Regions from separate parts of the Aestuariirhabdus sp. LZHN29 genome, predicted to be linked through region 4. Evidence: predicted binding sites of a transcription regulator. Region 4 holds the regulator's gene; each other region holds the start of a gene.
The links. Region 4 encodes FNR, which switches genes on or off when oxygen is low (the NO sensors DNR and NnrR bind a similar motif). Its sites were predicted from a motif close to TTGATNTANATCAA; they were not measured.
Positions count from the first base shown of each region.

Region 1: ACP3PW_RS06700 (DUF523 domain-containing protein) is a predicted target of FNR. The motif match lies at 2,563-2,576, and genes of this name have one in related genera.
Region 2: petA (ubiquinol-cytochrome c reductase iron-sulfur subunit) is a predicted target of FNR. The motif match lies at 2,299-2,312, and genes of this name have one in related genera.
Region 3: ppk2 (polyphosphate kinase 2) is a predicted target of FNR. The motif match lies at 1,778-1,791, and genes of this name have one in related genera.

Region 1 is NZ_JBNIEU010000002.1:15,311-19,456, reverse strand. It holds gene ACP3PW_RS06715 (amidohydrolase family protein) at 1-560, opposite strand, end outside; gene ACP3PW_RS06710 (hypothetical protein) at 604-1,161, opposite strand; gene ACP3PW_RS06705 (c-type cytochrome) at 1,217-1,843, opposite strand; gene ACP3PW_RS06700 (DUF523 domain-containing protein) at 2,035-2,535, opposite strand; gene ACP3PW_RS06695 (TIGR01212 family radical SAM protein) at 2,675-3,562, shown strand; gene ACP3PW_RS06690 (DUF3369 domain-containing protein) at 3,707-4,146, shown strand, end outside.
Region 2 is NZ_JBNIEU010000003.1:23,975-28,120, forward strand. It holds gene ACP3PW_RS12525 (NADP(H)-dependent aldo-keto reductase) at 50-1,090, opposite strand; gene rplM (50S ribosomal protein L13) at 1,327-1,755, shown strand; gene rpsI (30S ribosomal protein S9) at 1,771-2,163, shown strand; gene petA (ubiquinol-cytochrome c reductase iron-sulfur subunit) at 2,469-3,062, shown strand; gene ACP3PW_RS12545 (cytochrome b) at 3,062-4,146, shown strand, end outside.
Region 3 is NZ_JBNIEU010000001.1:753,984-758,129, forward strand. It holds gene ACP3PW_RS03605 (ABC transporter substrate-binding protein) at 1-249, opposite strand, end outside; gene ACP3PW_RS03610 (nuclear transport factor 2 family protein) at 402-821, shown strand; gene ACP3PW_RS03615 (sulfite exporter TauE/SafE family protein) at 872-1,720, shown strand; gene ppk2 (polyphosphate kinase 2) at 1,889-2,815, shown strand; gene ACP3PW_RS03625 (VF530 family DNA-binding protein) at 3,005-3,565, opposite strand; gene ACP3PW_RS03630 (cold-shock protein) at 3,713-3,919, opposite strand.
Region 4 is NZ_JBNIEU010000002.1:1,004,298-1,008,443, reverse strand. It holds gene ACP3PW_RS11475 (sulfite exporter TauE/SafE family protein) at 1-210, shown strand, start outside; gene hemN (oxygen-independent coproporphyrinogen III oxidase) at 321-1,706, shown strand; gene fnr (fumarate/nitrate reduction transcriptional regulator Fnr) at 1,911-2,672, shown strand; gene ACP3PW_RS11460 (adenine phosphoribosyltransferase) at 2,690-3,223, shown strand; gene ACP3PW_RS11455 (hypothetical protein) at 3,481-3,957, shown strand; gene ACP3PW_RS11450 (glycerate kinase) at 4,027-4,146, shown strand, end outside.

The sequences.
Region 1 (4,146 bases), 990 kb from region 4:
TCCAGGCTAACGCGCCCAAATCCGCTGGCTTTTACCCTCCCCCCCAACTCAACCGCACGCAATAACCAGGGCAATCCTTGCTGACTCAAACCCAGGTGGTCAATGGAGAAGCTCGGAATATCCTGCAACAGGGAGAGCACCGCCCCCAGCTGAGTGGAATCGATATAGAGCTCGACATGCCACCCACAGAGTTCATTCACGCGCAGCGCCATTGCGGCAAGTGCATGCAAAGACTCGGAGCCACCCCGGTGCACATTGAAACGAAGCGCCCGCACACCCTGCCGATTCAACCTGACAAGCTCTTCGTCGCTCACGCTATGAGGGAGCTGGGTAACCCCCACAAATTGCGGCCCAAGCTGCTGCAGGGCGGCCAGCAGGTAAGTTTGATCAAACCCCTGAAAAGAGCCGGATACGACCGCGCCACCCTCCACATTGAAAGGACTCAGCTCCTCGAGGTACTCGGCAACAGGATAAGGCTCAGGCAGATACCCCCGGTTTGGCATCAAAGGGTACGCCGAGTCGATAATGTGCAGATGGGCATCGAACAGCGAGTGTGGCATGACACCTCCTTGGCGATCGAGGCGGTCGTTTTTTGGCCACCTGCTACTGATAATAGACCGGGTGTAACCCGCCAACCCCACCAAGGTAGCGCCAACGAGGATTAAGCCGTTCACTGACCGGGAGCACCGCGTGCGCCAACGAATCCGAAACTACCGATTGCAGGGGAAACGACAGGGACATCGGAGCGATGGCTTCCAAATCAGCCGGCGCAAGGCGAGTCACCACCGCTAAATCACCGCCAGCAAAACGTCCCGGGCAGTAATAGAGGCGCTTGTGCGCAATCAGCTGACGCAGGGTTATCTGTTGACCATCGATGTCACTCAACGCCCACTGGCTCTCAAGGAAGCGGGCGTGACGCCCAAGCAGTCGCTCCAGCTCTGCACACAGCAATGGCCGCTGAACTTCAGACAGGCCACACTGGTGGCCACGGGCCTCCAGATCCTCAACAAAACGAACCGCCTGAAGTGGCTGCCTGGCACGCTGCCATAGCGCCGTTGGAGAGTAAAAGGTTTCGGCGACCCGCTGGCTATAAAGCCCGCATAGTGGGCTCGCCTGCTCGCTAGCGCCATAGGCCTGCGACGTCAGCAGCCCCACCAGCACACACACCACCCGCGCCCATTGGGCACAACCTGGGAGTATTGGCCAGGACATAACCCTAGGGCAGGCTGGAGAGATACGCGGCCAAGGCAGAGATATCACCATCGCTGAGTTTGGCAGCAACACCGTGCATCGCCGACGGGGGACGCACACTGGGGTCGTCGCGGAAGGTCTGTAAGGTACTCACGAGATACTGCACAGGCTGACCCGCTAAACGAGGCTGCAGATCCTTGCCGTAAGCGTCGACTCCGTGGCAAATCACACAGGTATTGCCGAAGATATTTTTCCCCTTGCTCAGCAGGGGAGCAGAGGCGTTGGTGGGACGCTGTTTCACCGGCTGGTGGGAGAAGAAGATCGCTACGTCAACCCGCTCCTGCTCACTGAGGGTTTCTGCCAGTTTGCTCATTACATAGTCGTGGCGCTTACCGTTTCCGAACAGTTCAAATTGCGTCAGCAGGTACTCCGCACGCTGGGAAGCCAGATTCGGAATGTGATCTCGCTTGCTGTTTCCATCGGCACCGTGACAATGGCCGCACAGCACCGAACGCTGCTCTGCTCGGTACAGGGCCTCTTCATATTGCTTGGGGTCATTTTGAATCGCATTGAGCTTGTTCATCAACTGCACGACGGTTTCGGCCTGGGCCAACGGCGCCGTCAACAACAGCAGCAAAACAATGTACTTCATCCGGATATCCTCACGTTACTAGCGGCACTGGCCTTCAGCCATACCCTATGCTAAATCGGCGCTATCATATACCAGCCACGTGCGCGGGTCACTGACGCGCTTAGCACATTTGAAGATCCGCTGCACAAGGCTTGACACCAGATTGAGGAGATGGTCTCAATTCGAAAAACAAGACACCCGTAAACGGGCTCCTAACGCCGGCAGTCCGAAGTTATCTGAGCCAGATATTCTGCGGCTAACTCCAGTTCGAGTTCATTGAATACGCGAATACCCTCACGCTGTAACAACGCTGCCGCAACCCCCTCCCCAGACACCCTTACGCCTCGAAACGAGCCATCGTAGCTTTGTCGATTGCCACAGGATGGGCTGCGGGCCTTCATCACCGCCATTCGAATCCCTTCGCGCCGGCACAAAGCCAGGGCGGCGTCGGCTCCTCGAATAAACACATCGGTGAGATCAGCACCAGCCTGCGTCACGACCCGAGCCTCCCGCTCCAGTACCGCTCGACCCTGCCCCCCAACAATCTCTGCCGCAGGGCGTGGCACACCAAGGCCAGCCACAACCTCAGGGCACAGCAGCATGAGCCGGCCCTCGCTATGCCAACGGGAAAGTCGTTCTGCAGGAGCAAAACCATCGCCCCTATATCGCACTCGCTGGCCAAGCAGGCAGGCGCTCACCAATATTTTTTCCATGGCAGACTCGAAGTGGTCGCAAATCGGATGATCCAGATCAAGGGTTAGTCAACTCATCCCCGGGGATGGAGCCCACTGCTAGTCCGACACGGGCCTTCGCATTACTATAGCCGCCCCATTTCAGACACTGCCCCACACCATGGATCTCACACGCTACGTTACCACCTTCGGCCAAGCCATGCAGCGCAAGCACGGCGAGAAAGTGTACAAGCTATCGGTGAACGCCGAGTTCAGCTGTCCTAATCGCGACGGTAGCCGTGGCATTGGCGGCTGTACCTTTTGCAACGTCAGCTCATTTAGCCCAGCAACCACACGCCATGGCACGGTGCGCGAACAGATCGAGCACGGGCGTGAGCGCGTCGGACAGCTGACCGGAGCGCGTAAATTTCTGGCCTACTTCCAGGCCTACAGCAACACCTACGGCGAGCTGGACCGCCTAAAATCCCTTTATGATGAAGCCTTGGCATGCGATCAGGTGATCGGCCTGGCGGTGGGTACCCGACCCGACTGTGTGCCCGACCCTGTGCTTGACCTATTGGCCGATTACCAGCAGCAGGGCAAGGAGGTGTGGCTTGAGCTCGGCCTGCAATCGGCTAACGACACCACGCTTGCCACCATCAACCGTGGTCACGACTTTAATGCTTACCGAGACGCCGTGAGCCGCGCCCAGGCCCGCAACCTGCAGCTGTGTACCCACTTGATTATTGGCTTGCCCGGAGAGCGTGGGGACGATGCGCTGGATAGCTTCGCGCGGGTATTGGAACTGGGGGTCGACTCGATCAAGGTGCACCCGCTGCATATCGTCAAAGGCACCCAGATAGCACGTCAATGGAAACAGGGCGAGATCACCGAACTCTCGATGGAGGAGTATTGTGACACGGTTGCCGAAATTGTTCGTCGCGCCCCTCCCGAACTCATTTTCCATCGACTACACGGGTCCGGCACGCCCGACTATCTTCTAGCGCCCCAATGGTGCCGCAGTAAATGGGGCGTACTGGGTGAGATCCAGAAACGCCTGGAGGGCTGATCGCCACTCCATAATCACCTATCGTTCCAAAAAGCCTTTCGGCCAGGTCGATACAGGAGCTCACTGTGGGCCACCGCCCAACATTCTCGTCTAAACTAACGAAAGATGCTTCCGTTGTATCCTCTGGTGAGGGCGATCCTGATAATGAACGATACCTCCAACTTTCTATTCGCTGACGAGCTTCCCGACAACGAGCAGGGCGTCGCCTCGCCCCTTGCTGAGCTGCCAAGCTGGAAGATTTTGGTGGTCGACGACGAGGAGGAGATTCATAGCGTCACCCGGCTGGTACTATCGGATTACCTGTTCGGTGGCCGCAAGCTGGAGATTATTAGCGCCTATTCGGCGCAGGAAGCCCGCGAAAAACTGGAGCTGCACCCCGATACCGCCGTAGCCCTGGTGGATGTCGTGATGGAGACAGACCATGCCGGCCTGGACCTGATAAAAATCATTCGCAGCGAAATGGCCAACTCCAGTATCCGTCTGGTGCTGCGCACAGGGCAACCTGGGCAGGCGCCTGAAGAGACCGTCATCTCTGACTATGACATCAATGACTACAAGGACAAGACGGAGCTGACCGCGACCAA
Region 2 (4,146 bases), on a different contig from region 4:
TGGCTGTCAGACCCCGCCGGTGGATGTTTTGTTTCGGAACTGATTGATTTTAGGGGGCCGGGTTGGGCTGGCGGATGTGAATCGCCTCAATCGCCGCCAGCGTCTCCTCATCGAGGGTCAGCTCAGCACTTTTAAGATTGCTCTGCAGTTGATCTTCGGTTGTTGCGCCAATGATGTTGCTGTCGACGAAGGGGCGGCTGCTAACATAGGCTAGCGCCATTTGGGCGGGGTCTAGCCCGCGCTCTTTGGCGAGGGTGACATAGGCTTCGGTAGCCGCAACCGCCTGTTCGTTGTTGTAGCGGCTAAAGCGGGTAAACAGGGTCAGGCGGCCCTTTGGGGAGCGCGCTCCATGCAGGTACTTACCACTGAGTGCGCCAAACGCGAGGGGGGAGTAGGCGAGCAGGCCCAGCTGTTCGCGATGGGAAAACTCTGCCAGTCCGACCTCGAAGCTTCGATTGAGCAGGTTGTAGGGGTTCTGGATGCTGGCCGCTCGTGGCCAGCCGTGGCGAGCGGCCTGGCGCAGGTACTCTGAGGCTCCCCAGGCGGTTTCATTGGATAGTCCGATATGCCGCACCTTGCCCGCCAGCACCAGCTCGTGAAGCGCCGACAGGGTCTCCTCGATGGGGTAGCCATCAGCGTCCGGTTGGTGTTGGTAGCCGAGCTGGCCGAAGAAATTGGTGCTGCGCTCGGGCCAGTGCACCTGGTAAAGGTCGATGTAATCGGTTTGCAGGCGCTTGAGGCTGGCATTGCAGGCTTCGATGATGCTTGCTTTGTCGAGGCGGGCGCCGGAGTCTCGCATATAGCTAACCCATTCGCCGGGCCCTGAGACCTTGGTGGCGATGACCAGGTCTTCTCGTCTTGGCTGTCGACTAAGCCATTGGCCAAGGATGGTTTCAGTGCGAGTGTAGGTGTCGGCTTTTGGGGGGACCGGGTAGAGTTCAGCCGTGTCGATAAAGTTAACGCCGTGTTCCCGGGCCATATCCAGTTGCCGCCAGGCCTCGTCGGCGGTATTCTGCTCGCCCCAGGTCATTGTGCCCAGGCAGAGGCGGCTGATTTTTAATTCTGTGCCGCCAAGATATCCATATTCCATGGTAACTACTCTCTCGATCGCGAAAGTAGTTATAAAAGCATGGGGGTTGAGGAAAAAAAAGCGGTATCAGGGCTTTTTTTCTGCGCCTCGCTGAGTATAATAGCGCTCCCGTTTCCTACATGTATGCCCTAAGACAGTGAATCCGCTACCGGACGCCCTAAGGGGAGTTGGTTCGGATTTGGTCTTTAATTATGATGCTGGCCATTAGGCTGGTCATTTGAGGCAGGTTTTAATTGATGAATACTTATACTGCAAAACCAGAAACAGTTAAGCGTGACTGGTTCGTTGTAGATGCGACCGGTAAAACTTTGGGTCGTCTTTCCACCGAAATTGCTAGCCGCCTGCGCGGTAAGCACAAAGCTGAGTACACTCCTCACGTCGATACCGGTGACTACATTGTTGTAGTTAATGCCGAAAAGATTCGTGTAACCGGCAACAAAGCGCAAGACAAAATGTACTACCGTCACACCGGTTACCCGGGTGGCCTGCGTAGCATGAACTTCAATAAGCTGGTTGAACACGCTCCTGAGCGTATTATTGAGAAGGCTGTTAAGGGCATGTTGCCCAAAGGTCCACTTGGTCGTGCTATGTACACCAAGCTGAAGGTGTATTCGGGTGCTACGCATCCTCACGCCGCTCAACAACCACAGGCTCTGGATATCTAACGGGAAGCGATTGCTATGTCTAACACTCAATATTATGGAACGGGTCGTCGTAAAACATCGACCGCTCGTGTGTTTATCAAGTCAGGCGCCGGCGCTATCGTTGTAAACGGTCGCTCCCTTGATGAGTACTTCGGTCGTGAAGTTGCTCGCATGATCGTTCGCCAGCCTCTGCAGTTGGTTGAGCTGACCGATAAGTTTGATATCAACGTTACCGTCGCTGGCGGTGGTAGCTTTGGTCAGGCAGGTGCTATTCGTCACGGTATCACCCGTGCCTTGATGCAGTACGACGAAGAGCTTCGTCCGTCGCTGCGTAAGGCAGGATTTGTTACCCGTGATGCTCGTGAGGTTGAACGTAAGAAGGTCGGTCTGCGCAAAGCGCGTAAGCGTCCTCAGTTCTCCAAGCGTTAAGGGTTACCTGCCCGGCGGGATCTTGTATCTCGCAAAGTGGTACCAAAAACGCCCTTTGTCCCAAAGGGCGTTTTTTTTTCTGGCGAAGGAGCGCTGGTGGTAAAGAGGGTGGTTGGCTGCGGTAGCGTCTTCGCTTTGACCTGTGTCAGGTCTGTTGCGAGAGCCGCACTTGCTTGCGGCAGCGGTTTTCTTTACCATTCGCAGGATTTATTTTGCGGGTCCAAAAGCAATACAACAGGATTCACATTGCTCGTTTGGTATGTCTGGGCGGGCAGTAAACATGCTCTTATGGGGAGATAAGATTAATGAGTAATGACGGCGTAGATAAGGGTCGTCGTCGCCTGCTGATAGGAGCCACCTCTGCGGTGGGTGCTGTCGGAGCAGTCGGCGCAGCTGTCCCTTTTGTTGCCTCCTGGAATCCCAGTGCCAAAGCCAAGGCTGCTGGCGCGCCGGTGAGGGTAAAAATAGATAAGGTTGAGCCTGGCCAGCAGGTTGTTGCTGCATGGCGTGGCAAGCCAGTATTTGTCCTGCGCCGCGAGCAAGCGATGCTGGACGCTCTTCCCCAACAGGACGCTACTCTGCGTGATCCTGCATCCAATGAGTCAGAGCAGCCGGACTACGCCAAGAACGAGCATCGTTCGCGCAATGCCGATTTGCTTGTCATGGTTGGTCTGTGCACTCACCTGGGGTGCTCCCCAAAGCTGTTCCCGGAAGTGAAGCCGATGGATTTTGACGCTAACTGGCAGGGCGGTTACCACTGTCCGTGTCATGGTTCGAAGTTTGATCTGGCGGGCCGGGTGCATCAGGGTGTTCCTGCGCCGACTAATCTGCCGATACCCCCGTACTCCTATCTCGATGACAACACCATCATCATCGGCATCGACGAGGAGAATTCGTAATGAAAGATTTTATGGCATGGGTAGATGCCCGTTTTCCCGCCACCAAGATGTGGGAAGAGCACCTGAGCAAGTATTACGCTCCTAAAAACTTTAACTTTTGGTACTTTTTTGGTTCATTGGCGCTGTTGGTGCTGGTTAATCAGCTACTGACCGGTATCTGGCTCACCATGAGTTATGTGCCTAGCGCTGAAGAAGCGTTCGCTTCGGTAGAGTACATCATGCGTGATGTCGAGTACGGCTGGATCCTGCGTTACCTGCACTCCACCGGCGCCTCGATGTTCTTTGTCGTGGTCTATATGCACATGTTCCGTGGTCTGATCTACGGCTCCTATCGTGCGCCCCGTGAACTGGTATGGATCTTCGGCATGGCGATCTATCTGGCTCTGATGGCTGAGGCCTTCATGGGGTACTTGTTGCCATGGGGGCAGATGTCTTACTGGGGAGCCCAGGTTATCATCTCCCTGTTCGGTGCAATCCCGGTTATCGGTCCTGACCTGCAGCAGTGGATTCGTGGTGACTTCCTGATCTCCGGCATCACCCTCAACCGCTTCTTTGCCCTACACGTCGTGGCGCTGCCTATCGTGCTGCTGGCGCTGGTTGTTATGCACATCATTGCTTTGCACGAAGTGGGCTCCAACAACCCGGACGGCATCGAGATCAAAAAGAATAAGGATGAGAACGGTATCCCGAAAGATGGTATTCCTTTCCACCCTTACTACACCGTCAAGGATATTGTGGGTGTGGTGGTGTTCCTGTTTGTCTTCTGTGCGATTGTCTTCTTCTTCCCGGAGATGGGTGGATACTTCATCGAGCACGCTAACTTTGAAAAGGCAGATAACCTGAAAACCCCTGCGCATATCGCGCCAGTATGGTATTTCACACCGTTCTACGCCATCTTGCGGGCTATTCCAGACAAGCTGCTGGGAGTGGTAGCCATGGGTGCGGCGATTGCTGTGCTGTTTGTGTTGCCCTGGTTGGATCGCAGTCCGGTCAAGTCTATCCGTTACAAGGGTGTGCTGAGCAAGATTGCGCTGGGTCTGTTCGTTATTTCTTTTGTGTGGTTGGGTTGGTTGGGTGCGATGCC
Region 3 (4,146 bases), on a different contig from region 4:
TTCGTCATCGCGGCGAATCAACTCAACTTGTTGGCCCAAAATGCCGCCCGCAGCGTTAATTTCATCAATTGCGACCGTCAAGCCCCGAGTTATGGCTTCGCCCGACTTCGCAGACTGACCTGACAGAGCCGCCACCAGACCAACCTTGAGGGTGTCGGCCTGGACGGGGCAGGCGAATGCTGCGGAGGCGGCGAGGGTCAGCGCCGCCGATTTAAAAACTACTTTTAATTTTCCAAACTGTTTAACCATGATTTTCTCCATTTGCAGTATTGCTAACGGATTGTTAGCAATTATAATGCCAGAGAAATCGAGGCGATTTTCGTTATATTTAGCGACTTTTGTCAGATATTCGCACCACAAAAGAACACTGAACCCATAACCGCACTATAAGGTGGCATCTCATGAGTAAACTTCAGCAAAGCGATCGTGCAGAGCAGGCAATCAACACCATAAAGGCTTTCTTAGAAGCATCAATGAAGCCAGATCCCGAGCTAGCAGCCACTTTTATGGCTCCGGACGTGAAGATCACCTTTACCGGAGGTCGCCTTATGGAAAATGCTTACGCAATTACCGCCTTCAATGGCGGACGCTATAAATGGGTAAAAAAGGCTCTGGGGCAGTTTGATGCCAGCCTAAACGAGGGCTATGTTACGGTTTATTCTAACGGTACCCTCTACGGCGAGTGGCTCGATGGCCGCCCTTTTGCCAACAACCGCTATCTAGATCGATTCGATATACGCGACGGCAAGATCACCCGAATGGATGTGTGGAACGACAGCGCCGAATGGATCCTGACGCCCGAGATCAACCAGACTCCATAGCCCAACCGGTCAGGATCGAATAAGCGGCAGGGTGGCCTATTGGGCGCTAAATGATAGATAATGAGCTTCCTTCACCCAGCTGTCATTTAGGCCCACCCATGCTGATCCTCTCCTACCTCGTCCTTGGTGCTTGCGCTGGCTTGACTGCGGGTTTATTCGGTATCGGGGGCGGTTTAATTATCGTTCCTGCCCTGGTGTTCAGCTTTGGCCTGCAGGGTATGTCACCGGAGATACTGACCCATGTTGCGGTCGGCACCTCCCTGGCCACTATCGTTGTTACCTCTGCCAGCTCCATTCGCTCACACCACCTCAAAGGCGGAGTGCGCTGGGACCTGTTCAAACCGCTGGCCATCGGTATCGTCGTTGGCGCCGTGGTCGGCGTAAAAACCGCCGGTCAACTCAGCGGGGCCATGTTGCAACTGCTGATCGGCTGTTTTGCCATTGCGGTCGCGGTGCAGATGGGTCTGGGCCTAAAACCCAAGCCCAGCAGGGATGTTCCAGGCCGGGTCAGCCTCGGCATAGTGGGCAGTATCATCGGGTCGGTCTCGGCGCTGTTTGGCATTGGGGGCGGCACCATGACGACCCCCTATCTTAACTGGTGCAACGTTCGCATCCAGAGCGCGATCGGCACTTCGGCGGCCTGCGGTTTTCCCATCGCCCTCGCCGGTGCCCTGGTGAATATCGAGGAGGGATGGAGCCACCCCGCGCTGATGGAGTGGAGTCTGGGTTACGTTTACCTACCCGCCTTTTTCGGCATTGTTCTTACCAGCGCCTGGTTTGCCCGCTACGGTGCCCGCCTGGCCCATGCGTTGCCGGAGACCGTACTAAAAAGGGCCTTTGCGGTCCTATTGCTGTTAGTCGGTGGTCGTTTTTTGCTGACCGCACTGGGCCATAGCTGAGCACAACGGGCTCAGGAGCGGCTTTAGCCGCCTGAAACCAGGCCCCTTAATGCAAAACTGAGCCAGATCAGTAAACAGGCAAGATGCTTCTTATTGCCTATTTATCCATAAACCGGCGATGGATTAGTATCGACTATTACAACAAAAACAGCAGTAAAGGTGAGGCAAATGGCAGGCACTGAGGGTTACCAACCGGAAGACAATGATGATGTGATGCTAGAGCAGGAGATGAATGCACTGGAGGCGCTTGAGGAGCGTGCAGACATCAAGACCATCAGCATCAAAAAAGAGAGTAAGCAGGAGCTGGAGGGAGACGGCCGTTCCGATGGCAGTGATCGCCGCAAGACCCTAGCCCGATTAAGCAATGCGGAGTATCTGGAGCTTATTGCGCCGCTTCATGTTGAGCTCCTGAAGCTGCAGAACTGGGTCAAGGAGGAGGGCATCAAGATCTGCTGCGTCTTCGAGGGACGAGACGCCGCCGGCAAGGGGGGCACCATCAAGCGCATCGTCGAGCACCTAAACCCACGGGGATGTCGGGTGGTGGCGCTGGAGAAACCCAGTGAACGAGAGATGACCGAATGGTATTTCCAACGCTATGTAGCGCACCTGCCCGCAGGCGGCGAGATCGCGCTGTTTGACCGTAGCTGGTATAACCGCACCGGCGTAGAGCGGGTCATGAAATTTACGTCCCAGCAAAAAGTTATTGCTCACCTGCGAGCCACTCCCGACTTCGAGCGCCTGCTAACCGGCTCGGGTATCCACCTGATAAAGTTCTGGTTCTCCGTTAGCAAGGCCGAACAGGAGCGTCGTTTTACCAAGCGGGAGACAGACCCCCTGAAGCAGTGGAAACTCAGCCCTATCGACAAGGAATCCCAGGGGAAATGGGATGCCTACACGAAGGCAAAAGAGGATATGTTCTTCTACACCAGCACCCCCGAGTGCCCCTGGACCATCATAAAATCAGACGACAAGAAACGCGCACGGGTAAATGCGATTCGGTATCTTCTCAGCCGTTTTAACTACACCGGGAAAGACCATAGTCTGCTGGAGATTGACCGCCGCATCGTTAAAACGGTGATGGACGAGCTGCCCTGATTTATGCCCACCGATGGTCGGTATCGAAGGAGGCTTCATGGAGGGAGCTTCCAGCCGCTGCATCAGCCACCCCTTGCGCTACTGCATGGAAAAAAAGCAACAAAAAGACCAGCCCATCACGGTAGGTGGATCACACAACTCCCTCCACACAAAACGAAAAACTCACGCTTTTTAGCGGTGGGTATCGAGCTACTTTCTCGACTTCTCCCAGGGGTCCACACCACTGTTGGCCGGTGGGGTCGAAGGTGCCGCTGAGTCACGCTCAGGCCTCGAGGGGGCATCACCGCCTCGATGACGGTTTTTTCGATCATCTCGCTGGGCTCCGCCATAGATATTGCCGGAGCCAGATTTTGCCGAGCGGTGCCCGCTACCCTGGCGTTTTTCTGCCGCCTTTTGGGCCCGTTTCTCGCGTAACCTCTCTGCATCTTCAAGGCTTAGCACCGCAGGCTCACCCGGAGACTGCCCCTCCGGAATGATACGATCTCGTGGTGGTATCTCAAACTGGCTGAAGGAAGCTTTGGGAAGATTTTTAAATTGATAGAGGTAGAAGGCTTCAACTTTTTCACGAGCCCAATCTGTCTTCTTAAGGAATTTCAAACTCGATTCAAGACTCGGATTGGCCCTAAAACAGTTGATGTTCAGGTAGGCAAACAGAATATCAAAGCCGTAATGTCCAACCAGTTGCGTCAACAGACTTTTTAAGCTGACACCGTGGAGCGGGTTGTTCTGGTAGTTAACTTCATCATTCATGGTAATGTCCAACGAGGGTCCGCAATTAGTGAGCCTGCGAACCATCGATTACAGCGGTCCTAACCGAGACAACGCACAGCGCCCTATAACCCTTTGCACACAGGCGCGCCTGTCGACGCGCCTGCTCACTGCAACCTGTCAGGGTGACTACAGTGGCACAACCTTATTAGCACAAGGCCCTTTTTGGCCCTGGCCAACTTCAAACTCGACCTCCTGACCATCGTTCAGCGTAGCGTATCCGCCACCACTTTGGATTTCTGAGTGGTGAACAAAAAGATCTTTACCACCATCCTCTGGAGCGATGAAGCCGAACCCTTTATCTGCATTGAACCACTTAACCGTACCTTTGCTCATTTTATTTACTCTGTTAGTGGGTGAAATTTATTGAATCTATATTCGAATTCACCCGCTCGAATATAAAGTGGATACCTTAGGGTGAAGCAGCTACATCATCCACCAGCAACACCTGCTGGCCATCACCGAACCTTGAAATGACGACATCCCTCGGTGTTTGCATTGTAGTTTACTTTACGCAACGGTTGGCTATGGTAGCACTTCCGCCTTTTTATATTCGCGAAATT
Region 4 (4,146 bases):
GCGTTACTGATGCTTGCTTTTGGTGCCGGTACGTTACCCTTACTGCTGACTGCGGGACTGGTCTCATCCCGCATCACTCATGTGATGCGGAACCAGACAACTCGGGGTCTTGCTGGTATGCTGGTCATCGTATTTGGCCTCTGGACCCTGCCGGGTCCTCACCAACAATGGTTAACACAACTGTTTCAGCAGATGCCCGCTGGCAGTTGATGAGTATCAACACAATTAGCGGAACCAGTGGCTAGACTTTGCGTCTAATCACAGCGATGACTCAAGTCGTCGTACACCCCATGACACTAACGACTGAAAGTGGACATTCAATGAGCAACAAGCTGGTTTGGGATCTCGACCTGATAAAGCGCTACGAAGGCGCCGGTCCTCGTTACACCTCCTACCCTACTGCCGTCCAGTTCCATGAACTGTTCAGCATCAAAGAGTACCGCGATGCCGCTGCGCAGAGCGTAGAAAAGAATACGCCCCTGTCGCTCTACTTCCACCTCCCGTTTTGTACTCATGTCTGCTACTACTGCGGCTGCAACAAGGTGATTACCAAGGATCGCACCAAGGCGATCCCCTATCTGGAGCTCCTGCACCGTGAAATTGAGATGCAAGCAGAGCTTTTCAGTACCAAGCAGACCGTTGAACAGTTGCACTGGGGCGGCGGTACCCCAACGTTCCTCAGTATCGAGCAGATGCAAGCGTTGATGGCCAAAACCCGCCAGCATTTCAATCTTGTGGATGAAAGCAAGGGCGATTTCTCCATCGAGATTGATCCGCGCGAAGCCGACTGGGCCACCATGAATGCCCTACGAGAAATGGGCTTTAACCGCTGCAGCCTCGGCGTGCAGGATCTCGACCCCAAAGTACAAAAGGCGGTGAACCGCGAGCAATCCGAAGCCGATACCATCGCTATCATCGATGCTTCCCGCGCCCTGCAGTTCCAGTCTATCAACATCGATCTGATCTACGGCCTGCCGTTCCAGACCGAAGCCAGCTTTATGAAAACCCTTGAGCGGGTGATCGAGATCTCGCCTGATCGCCTGTCGGTATTCAATTACGCCCACCTGCCCGAGCGTTTTATGCCCCAGCGCCGCATCAACGCTGAAGACCTGCCCTCCTCAACCGAGAAGCTGGCGATCATGCAAAACACTACCGAAAGGCTGCTGCAAGCGGGCTATTCCTATATCGGTATGGATCACTTCGCGCGCCCCGATGACGAGCTGGCCATCGCCCAGGAGTCCGGCACCCTGCACCGTAACTTCCAGGGCTACACCACCCATGCCCACTGCGATCTTGTCGGCATGGGCGTCTCCTCCATCAGCCAGGTGAATGGCTCCTACAGCCAAAACCACGCCGATATCAAGATGTATATGAATCGCATCGAAAGCGGTGAGTTTGCGATCAAGCGTGGGCTGGTAATGAACGAAGACGACTTTATCCGCCAGGCGGTAATCTCGCAGCTAATCTGCCACTTTCAGCTCGAATTTGCCCCCATTGAAGCGCGCTGGGGGATTCAGTTTGGCGACTATTTCGCAAAAGAACTCGAGCAGTTGCAGCCTATGGTCGATGATGACCTGATCACCATCGACAGCAACGGTATCGAGGTGACCGGTCGTGGTCGACTGCTGATCCGCAACATCTGCATGCAGTTTGATCATTATCTGGGACATGATAGTAATAAGGGACGTTTTTCCAAGGTCATCTAGCCGCCACCTCAAATGAGCTGTGCCCCGATTGGGGCACAGCCACCCCCCCCTATTTCCCCACTCATGCTCTCATTCCGAGCCCGTCGCAGTGGGTGCTCTACACAGACGCTACCAAAGAAGCTGCACTTTGGTTTTGTTTTGTGACCGAATTCCCCTACAATGTTTGCGATAACAACCTGACACTCGAAGGGGCTGCTGCCGTTTATGAGCTCTAAACTCAACGTTAAAACTGTAAATAGCGTCGCTTGCAAGGAATGCAGCCTGAGTTCTCTCTGCCTGCCTATCGCCCTCGCAATTGACGAAATCGACCAGCTCGATGACATCATCAAGCGCGGTCGCCCACTGAAAAAAGGCGAACACCTGTTCCTGGAGGGGGACCCCTTCACCTCAATCTACGCCGTTCGGTCGGGAGCGCTAAAAACCTACACCTCAACCAACGAGGGTGAAGAGCAGATCACCGGATTCCAGCTGCCCAGCGAAATACTGGGACTCAGTGGCATGGATGGAGATACCTATCCGGTCTCCTCACAAGCGATGGAAACCACCATGATCTGTGAGATCCCCTTTGAAAAACTCGACGAGCTATCGGACAAACTGCCCAAGCTGCAAAAACAGCTGATGCTACTAATGAGCCGACGTATCCGCGATGACCAGCAGATGATGTTGCTGCTCAGCAAGAAAAACGCCGATGAGCGCATCGCCACGTTCCTGGTCAATCTTTCCGCCCGTTTCAGGCGTCGAGGGTACTCCTCACACGCGTTTCGCCTATCGATGTCGCGCAACGAAATGGGTAACTATCTGGGTCTCGCGGTGGAAACCGTCAGCCGGGTATTCACCCGCTTTCAACGCAGCGGCCTGATCGAAGCGAATGGAAAGGATATCAATATTACCGATGCGGAGCGCCTTTGTGCCCTCGCGGGCGGTCGTTTACTTGATCCAGCCAAAGATGCGGCGCAAAACGGCTAACCGCCGGGAAACACTGAATGATCTTTGATGAGTTTTTTATAAAGTCTCTTGTACGCCCGATACCGGACTGGCCAAAGCCCGGCGTCACGTTCCGCGACATCACCCCGCTCTACCTTTCTCCCAAGGCTCAGCGGATGGTGGCCGACAGCCTGATTCAGCGCTATGTTGAGTCCGAGATCACCCACATCGGTGCCCTAGATGCCCGTGGTTTTCTGTTGGGTTCGGTACTGGCCTACGAGCTGAACAAACCGCTGGTGCTGTTTCGAAAACAGGGAAAGTTACCCGCCCAGACCCTGCAGGAGGCTTACGACATTGAGTATGGCCAAGCGATACTGGAGGTGCACAAAGATGCCATTCCAGCAGGTGCCAACGTACTGCTGCTGGATGATCTGATTGCCACCGGAGGTACCCTCTGTGCCGCCGCATCACTGGTAAAATCACTTCACGCCAACATCTACGAAGCCGCTGCAATTATCGATCTGCCGGACCTCGGCGGCAGCCAGCGCTTACAAGACCTGGGCATCCCCACCTACACGCTCTGTGCATTCTGAGGCCCGCCAGAAATCTCGAACGGGGCCACCTGAATGCCGGCCCTGGCACCCGCTTCCTGTTCACTCATCTCCCCCTAAAGAGGCAAATCGCCTAACCACTCGCTCTGCACATAACTAAACATTCCAAAAAACAATAAAAACATTTAAAAACAGGATGTTAGAGGCGCATTTTAAGTCTAGAATCAAATTCACCTGCTAACTTAATTGTCTTTTAATCATCGACGGCAGGCTTCATAGGGACACTGGGGGGTGAACCGATGGGAATTGATGCAGAGCAGTTAGGACAACATATTATTCAACCCACACTGGAGCTGTGCGGCCACTATAGCGCCGCCGCCCAGCAGCTGTTGGTTGGCACGGCTGCAGCCGAGAGCAACCTGGGGGAACAGCTTTATGGTAAACAGGGTGGGTTAGGGCTTTATCGCATCTCAGCGGAAGTTCACCAAAGAGTATGGGACGATTACCTGGTCGATTTTCCCGAGTTGGCAAGCCGGGTCCGGGGCTTCGCCAGCCAGCGCCTTTTTTTCAGCCAACCCCATCAGGAACTGGTTTATAACCTGGCCTACGCTACCGCAATCGCGTGGTTTAATTACCTACGCTGCGGAGCAAATCTGGCTGGAATCGAGACCACAGATACCGAAGCCCTGGCTGCCATCTGGTGGCATTATTACCACCCAACCGACCCGGATGGCACGCGCTTCATGAATTGCCACCCGCGCACACGAGCAGCCTAATGCGTTCCTGACATAGCCTTGCAGGCGGGATACTGATAAAAAGGGGACTGATTCTCAAGGCCCTGATTTATGAAGATACTGCTTGCACCGGATTCCTTTAAAGGCTCGCTCAGCGCGGCCCTGTTTTGCGACATTGCACAAGAGGCTATTCTTACCCAACTGCCCGACGCCATCGTCCATCGGTGTCCC